3 regions of the Janthinobacterium leeuwenhoeki genome follow, and region 1 is predicted to be linked to each of the others. Evidence: predicted binding sites of a transcription regulator. Region 1 holds the regulator's gene; each other region holds the start of a gene.
The links. The regulator FNR, encoded in region 1, switches genes on or off when oxygen is low (the NO sensors DNR and NnrR bind a similar motif). The targets are predictions, from matches to a motif close to TTGATNNNNATCAA.
Positions count from the first base shown of each region.

Region 1 (2,264 bases):
CGACCCCGGTATTTCGCCGTAGGGGTAGCATCAAACATGCGTTAGCTTTACTTTATTTTCAACCCAGAAGCAAAAGCTGGGGTCAGACCCAAAGGGTCTGACCCCAAGGAGAACAAAATGTCCGACAGTCTCAAGCTGCAAGCCCCCGTTGCCCCGTGGTACAAGCATCGCTGGCCATGGTTGCTGATGATCGGCCCCGGCCTGTCCGTGGTCGTCGGCAGCTTCATGGGCTATATCGCGTTTACGCAGCCCGATGCGCTGGTGGTGGGCGACTATTACAAGCAGGGCAAGGCGATCAACCAGGATTTGAAGCGCGACACGATCGCCAGCGACCTGGCGATGGATACCAGCTTGTCGTATGACGTGGCGTCAGCGCGCCTGACCGGTTCCGTGCACAGCTTCGGCAAGGCTTACCAGGGGCCGTTGCAGCTGCACCTGGCGCATGCGACCCTGCCGGAAAAGGATATCAAGCTGCTGGTGCAGCCCGATGCGGCCGGCAATTTTAGCGTGGCGCTGCCGATGCTCGAGCGCAGCCGATGGCAAGTGCTGGTGGAAAACGACAAACGCGAGTGGCGCCTGTCCGGCATCTGGACCTGGCCGCTGCAGCGCAGTATCGCGCTGCATGCGGATGAAGAACTGTAAGTCTTATTTGCAAACGTCCGTGCCGGCGGTGATGGCTTTTAATTTGGCCGGCTGCAGGATTTCGATCTCGCGGTTGGAGACGCGCAGCCAGCCTTCCTTCTTGAATTTGGACAGCAGGCGACTGACGCTTTCGATGGTCAGGCCCAGGTAGTTGCCGATTTCCTCGCGCGACATGCGCAACTGGAAATTGCTGCCCGAATAACCGCGCGCCTCATAGCGCGAGGCCAGGTTGACGATGAAGGCGGCAAAGCGCTGCGTCGCCTGCATATTGCCCAGCAAGAGCATGACGCTTTGCTCGCGCGTGATTTCCTGGCTCATCATGCGGTGGAAATGGCGCAGCAGGGTCGGCATATTGCCCAGCAACTGTTCCAGGCTGGAAAAGGGAATTTCACACACTTCGCTGTCTTCCAGCGCCACCGCATTGCAGTGGTGGCGGTCGGCGCTGATGGCGTCCATGCCCAGCAGTTCGCCGGCCATCTGGAAACCCGTCACCTGCTCTTCGCCGCCCGGATTGATCTGGTATGTCTTGAAGTGCCCCAGGCGGATTGCATACAGGTTCTGGAACGAGTCGCCGATGCGGAACAGCGAGGCGCCGCGCACGATCTTGCGGCGGCGGCCGATGATCTGGTCCAGCCTGTCCATATCGCCCACATCGAGGCCCATCGGCAGACACAATTGATGCATGCTGCAGGTCGAACATCGCGCACGCAACGCCTCCACGTTCACTGTAGGCAAGGTGGGAGTGAGTAGCGCTTCAGTCATGTCGGTACCTTTTATAAAATGCAATAACAAGTTTACTGCATACACGGTTGCCGTGTGCCAATTTCACCGCAATTGCGCTGAATAAACGACGTTCTGACTTTAATTACATGGCAACATCGTCAAAAGCCCTTGCGGGGAAGGGCAATTTACGCGGCGCCGCTTGCCAAGTTAATGTTTTGATAGGAAAATTCCTGACAGCGTCGTCTGCCGCCTGTGCCGCCCGGTACTGAAAAGGAAATCATGAAGCCTCTCGGCATTAAAGCAAAAGTCGCGCTGGCCACCAGCCTGACCTCGATCGCCATGATCGCCCTGGTCACCATGATCCAGGTGCAACACATGCGCGACGACTTCACCCGAGTACTGCTGAGCCAGCAGTCGTCCCTGATCAGCCGCACCGCTGCCGAACTCGACGACAAGCTGGGCATGCTGCTGCAAATCGTCACGCTGACGGCCAGGCAGCAGCCGCCGGAACTGATCGCCCAGCCAGCCCAATTGCGCGAATATTATGCGCGCCGCTCTATGCTGGCGCTGTTCGATGACGTGCTGGTGCTCGACGCGCATGGCGCCATCGTGGCCGACATGCCGCAGGTGGCCGGGCGCATCGGCATCAACGTCGCCGAGCGCGAGTACTTCCAGACCGTGCTGCGCACGCGCCAGCCCATGATCACCGAACCCATGCTGGGCAAGTCGAGCGGCATGCCCATCGTGCAGATGGTGGCGCCCGTACTGGCCGCCGATGGCCAGGTGGCTGGCGTGGTGATCGGCGTGCTGCGCCTGTACAAAGACAACCTGCTGGGCCGCTTGCGTTCGGAAAAGATCGGCAAGAGCGGCTATTACTTCATCCTCACGCGCGGCGCCGT
Region 1 covers NZ_JBNYXT010000010.1:67,903-70,166, forward strand. Annotated here, with positions in the region: gene ACQ4WS_RS11000 (FixH family protein) at 118-642, shown strand; gene fnr (fumarate/nitrate reduction transcriptional regulator Fnr) at 646-1,404, opposite strand; gene ACQ4WS_RS11010 (response regulator) at 1,645-2,264, shown strand, end outside.

Region 2 (2,264 bases), on a different contig from region 1:
AGAGCGCCAGCGTGCCGCCCGCCGCCGTGCTTCCACCGCCCCTTGTAGCGCCACCTCTTGTGCCTGCCACACCCGTGGCGCCAGCGGCGAGCGCAGACGAAGCCTTGCCACCGCAGACGGTGACGATCACGGCCAGCAGCGACGCCAAGGCGGCGCCGCGCGTGCGTTTCATGGCCTACCGCGAAAGTTATCTGACGGCCAGGAAAGTGTGGCAAGTGTCGAGCGGCAGCGTGGTCATGGCCCTGCGCCTGATTCCTGCCAAACTGAGCGCCACCATCGACGATGTGCGCGTGGCTCTGCAAGGCAATGGCGCTCCCGTGCCGATCAAGGTGTCCGATGGCGGCGTATTTGTCGTACCGCTCAACGAGGACATCGCCGTGCAGGATGGCACTTTTTTGGTCAACAAGGGCAGGGGCGAGTTGACGGCGAATATCGTCCTGCAGCCGTCCGTGGCGCGCGATGCGTGGAATGTCACGCGCGTGGGGCAAGTCTTGCACGACGCGCGGCGCGCCGTGCGGGCGATCACGCCGTGGTACAAGCGGCCGTTCGCCAACGATGTGCAATCGCTGGCGTTTTGCGCTGCCGAGCGGGGCAGTGCCTTGCAGTTGATGGATGGTGAACAGCTGATCGCCACCTTGCCCATGCACGAGCCGGCCGTCAATGACATCAACCAACCCGTGTTTTGCAAGATTTTCGACGGTGAAGACAAATACCCGGGACACTATCGCGTCGTCTTGCCCGAGCAGGCCACGGTGCTGCTGCTGTAGCGATTAGCTGGGTTGGCGCTGTACCAGCTCCAGCGCCGCCGCCAGGGCCAGGTCCATGGTGGCCTGATGGAAGATCAGCCATTGCGGCAAGAGCGACAGCGCATGGCGCCCCTGTTCCAGATCGCCTTCATCGACGGCGGCCCAGGCATGGTGCAAGCCGCTGAGTACGCGCGCATGCTGTTCGCGGTGGTTGGCCAGCGAGGGAAAGGCAATTTGTTCCATCAAATCCTCTTCCTCGCGGAAATCGCGTTCGACGGCTGCAATCAGCTCGCGAAACGCCACGCTGAAATGCTGGTCGCTCAATTGCCCCAGTCGCGCCAGCTCCTGAAACAGCGCCTCATGCGCTTCGTCGATGACGGGAACCCCCAGCGCCATCTCATCCTTCCAATGCGATTTACCCATGCTGATGCTCCAGGTTAAGTCCGTCGCGGTGCGAAGCGGACTGTTCCAGTGTGGACGCAGCGAAGGGGAAAATCCATGACTTGGATCAAAAATATGGTGAAGAGGGGGTGAAGGAAATACGGAAAAACAAAGGGGAGGAGGGAACAAATCCCCACCCGCAATAACGCGGTTTTTGACGGTGAATGCCACTAGCGAGCGCGCTTATTGCTTGGGCCAATGGCTCCACATGGCATGGGCATCGACATTCGGTACTTGCAGCTGCTGTCCTGCCGATAACTGCATCGTATCCCTCAGCACGAGGGGGGCGAGCAGCAAGGCCGACAGGGCAAGGCAGGCCAGCACTTTGAGCGTCAACATGGTCGTCTCCCGGTGTCCCGGTGGCGGCGCGGGGATGCGGCGCCTGCCGGTCACTTCCTTATGTACTACCATGCTTGCAGTTTAGTTCATCTGATCGTAACTTCAACTTATTGCTGTGATGCACCGCACCAGTTATCGCTGGTGACAGCTCCTATTTCGCCTTGCGCCCGCGCCGTGGCTTGCCTGCCGCGGGCAGGAAAGAGTCGAACCATACTTGCGTCAATTGCCGCGTATTTTTCGCCGCTTCGCGCTTGACGGCGGCCGTGGCGTGGCCGCGTGCTGTGTTGGCGATGCGGTTGGCGGCGCTCAGATACATGCTCATCCAGGGGTTTTTCATGGGGTGCCTCGCAGACAGTGAGTGGTGCGGCGGGTGTATCTCCATGCCGCGATGTCCCCACTCTAATCCGATGGCTGGCGCTGACTGTGCGCTTGCCCACATAGCCGGGCGGCGCCGGGGGGCTGCTTGATGTGTTTCAATACACGTCGCGGCGGTAGCGTCCGGCCGCCAGCAGGGCATCGAGACCCTCGTGGCCCAGCACTTCTTGCAGTACAGCATCGATTCCTGCCGCCATGCCTTGCAAGCTGCCGCAGACGTAGACGATGGCCCCTTGCGCCAACCAATCGCGCAGCTCATCGGCGCAGGCGCGCAGGCGGTCCTGCACATATTCACGTCTGCCACCTTCCTTGCCATCGCGTGAAAAGACGCGGTCCAGGCGCGCCAGGTGGCCAGCGTCGAGC
Region 2 covers NZ_JBNYXT010000044.1:26,800-29,063, forward strand. Annotated here, with positions in the region: gene ACQ4WS_RS23210 (hypothetical protein) at 1-767, shown strand, start outside; gene ACQ4WS_RS23215 (bacteriohemerythrin) at 771-1,169, opposite strand; gene ACQ4WS_RS23220 (hypothetical protein) at 1,371-1,526, opposite strand; gene ACQ4WS_RS23225 (hypothetical protein) at 1,678-1,863, opposite strand; gene ACQ4WS_RS23230 (PepSY domain-containing protein) at 2,000-2,264, opposite strand, start outside.
Region 2: a site for FNR is predicted at 1,245-1,258, ahead of ACQ4WS_RS23215 (bacteriohemerythrin). Genes of this name have one in related genera too.

Region 3 (2,264 bases), on a different contig from region 1:
TGCCCAGCATGGCGTCGGGCACCAGCACCTGGCCGCTGTCCGGATGCAAACGGTAGGGGATGTGTTCGGCGTCCAGGGTTGCCATCATGTCCGTCACGGCCACTTTTTCGCGCGCGCCAAACACCGGCTTGTAGTTGGCCTGGTCGCGCCAGGCATACAGGGTCACCATGGCGGTGATGCCGATGGCCAGCACGACGATGGGGACCAGGTTTTTCAGCAGGGCGGGCGGAATGGCGGGCTGGGCGCCAGGGCGCCAGCGCGCAAATGCGGACTTCATGGTGGTAATCACTTGGGGTAACTTTCGCTGGGAGGCTGGGCGTGGATCAGGGCGTGAAGATTACAGAGGCAGTTTGATGAGTTCGTCGACGGCGCCCATGACCTTGTTGCGCACTTGCATCAACATGGAAAAGGACAGGCTCGCTTCCTGGCTGGCCAGCATGGCGCCGACCATGTCGTCGCTCTTGCCGCTGTCGACGTCGCTCATTTTTTGCGCCGCCATGCGGTCGTCGCCGTTGACCTTGCCGATGGCGTCTTTCATGCTTTGCGCAAAGGAGAAACCGGATTGTTCCGGCGCGCCGAACTGGGCGGCAGGTGCGATGCTGGCGCCCAGGGCGCGCGCGTCATTGCTCAGTGCTGCCAGATCGGCCTTGATCAGACCTGCGAGTTCGTTGCTCATCTTGCCCTCTACTTTCAATATGCGGTGACGTATCAATCAGAAATTACTGGTGTTGCCATTTCGGCCGGCATTACATCCAATGCCATCTTGCCTGGCCCGATTTACAGGGCCCATCAGTTTTATCAGTTGCCACACCATCCGCTCAAGCAGATTCAAACAAACCCGGCAAACCCACGCCGACATGATTTACATGGCCATGATAACTAATAATTATCTGATAAAAGTTTCTTCTGGTGGCAATAAGAGGTACTGGAAACTGCCATAAAAACCGGAATCAGGTAAGCGGAATGGCGCACTGCAAATCACTATTAAGTCGCTATAAGCTTACCTCGCGGCAACTATAAAGTAAAGAGTGGATTGCCTCAAGGAATATTGATACGTGGCAATATTTTGCATTTTCATGTATTGTTCAGCACCGCAGTCATCTAGCATGCGATACGATGCGCAATCGTTTGCTTGCAGATCGATAGGCAAGGTCAAGATGATGCTGTATTTAATTTCGGGTGATCCGTATAATTTGTTCTGCCACCGCAATACGACATGACCCACATGATAACCACTAAGACAGATCAAACTGTGCGCCATCAAGTCCTCGATTCTTGTCTGCTTGGACGTCCTGTCCATTTGCTGCATGTATTCGGCGCTCAGCTGCGCGACGACCTGGCCGTGGCCCTGCGCCAGCCGATGAGTCGCCGCTACTGGGGCAATTTCCAGATCGATGGCGTGAGCTTGTCGCGCGTGGACAACGAGGACAGCGTGAATCGCTGGCTGAGTTTTTCCACGCCGGCCAGCCAGACGGGCTTTGCCCTCGAACGGCAGATCCTCTTGAGCGTGCTGAACTATCGCTATGGGAGTGCCGGCGCCAAGGGCGCGCTGCCCGATCCGGCGCAGGTACGCGTGACGGCCACCGAGGAACGCCTAGCTGTGGTGCTGGGACAACAGTTGGTGAACGGTTTGTTCGCCCGCGTCCACAAGAATTTGCAAACCCTGGGCAAGAGCAGCGACATCGACACCAGTGCCGAGGTCGCCGTGCAGTCGGGCGTGCATCCGGCGCGCGGCAGCTGGATCGTCACTGTGGCGCTCAGCGACGTCGAGGCGGGGCAGAGCGGCCAGTTCTGGTTCTCGCTGGACAAACGCCTGATGGCCGACGTGCTGCGCGGCCTGCTGCCCGAGCGCGCGCAAGCGAAGAAAGCCTTGCGCGGCAGCGTGCGCCCGCTCGCTTCGCGCCTGCAAGTAACCCTGGAAGGCCGGCTCGTCAGCAAGCAGATGCAGCTGGGCGCCTTGTTCGACCTGCGCGTGGGCGATGTGATTCCCGTCAGCCTGAGCCGCACCGACGTCATGCTCGACGACTCCCGTTTATTTACAGCTGCTGTTTCCGAACACAAGGGCAAGCTCTGTTTAACCTCATTTGAAGATGTCGAATAATATGAATATCACCGATACCAACCAGAGCGAAACCTTGCTGGAAGACCTGGGCGATGACATGATCATCGACCAGGGCGACGTGGCCGACGTGGCCAGCACCCGCGCGCGGCGCGACATTCCGCAGATGATGCGCAAGATTCCCGTGACCCTGACGCTGGAAGTG
Region 3 covers NZ_JBNYXT010000001.1:346,007-348,270, reverse strand. Annotated here, with positions in the region: gene fliF (flagellar basal-body MS-ring/collar protein FliF) at 1-277, opposite strand, end outside; gene fliE (flagellar hook-basal body complex protein FliE) at 338-676, opposite strand; gene ACQ4WS_RS01430 (FliM/FliN family flagellar motor switch protein) at 1,301-2,101, shown strand; gene ACQ4WS_RS01425 (FliM/FliN family flagellar motor switch protein) at 2,103-2,264, shown strand, end outside.
Region 3: a site for FNR is predicted at 1,049-1,062, ahead of ACQ4WS_RS01430 (FliM/FliN family flagellar motor switch protein). Genes of this name have one in related genera too.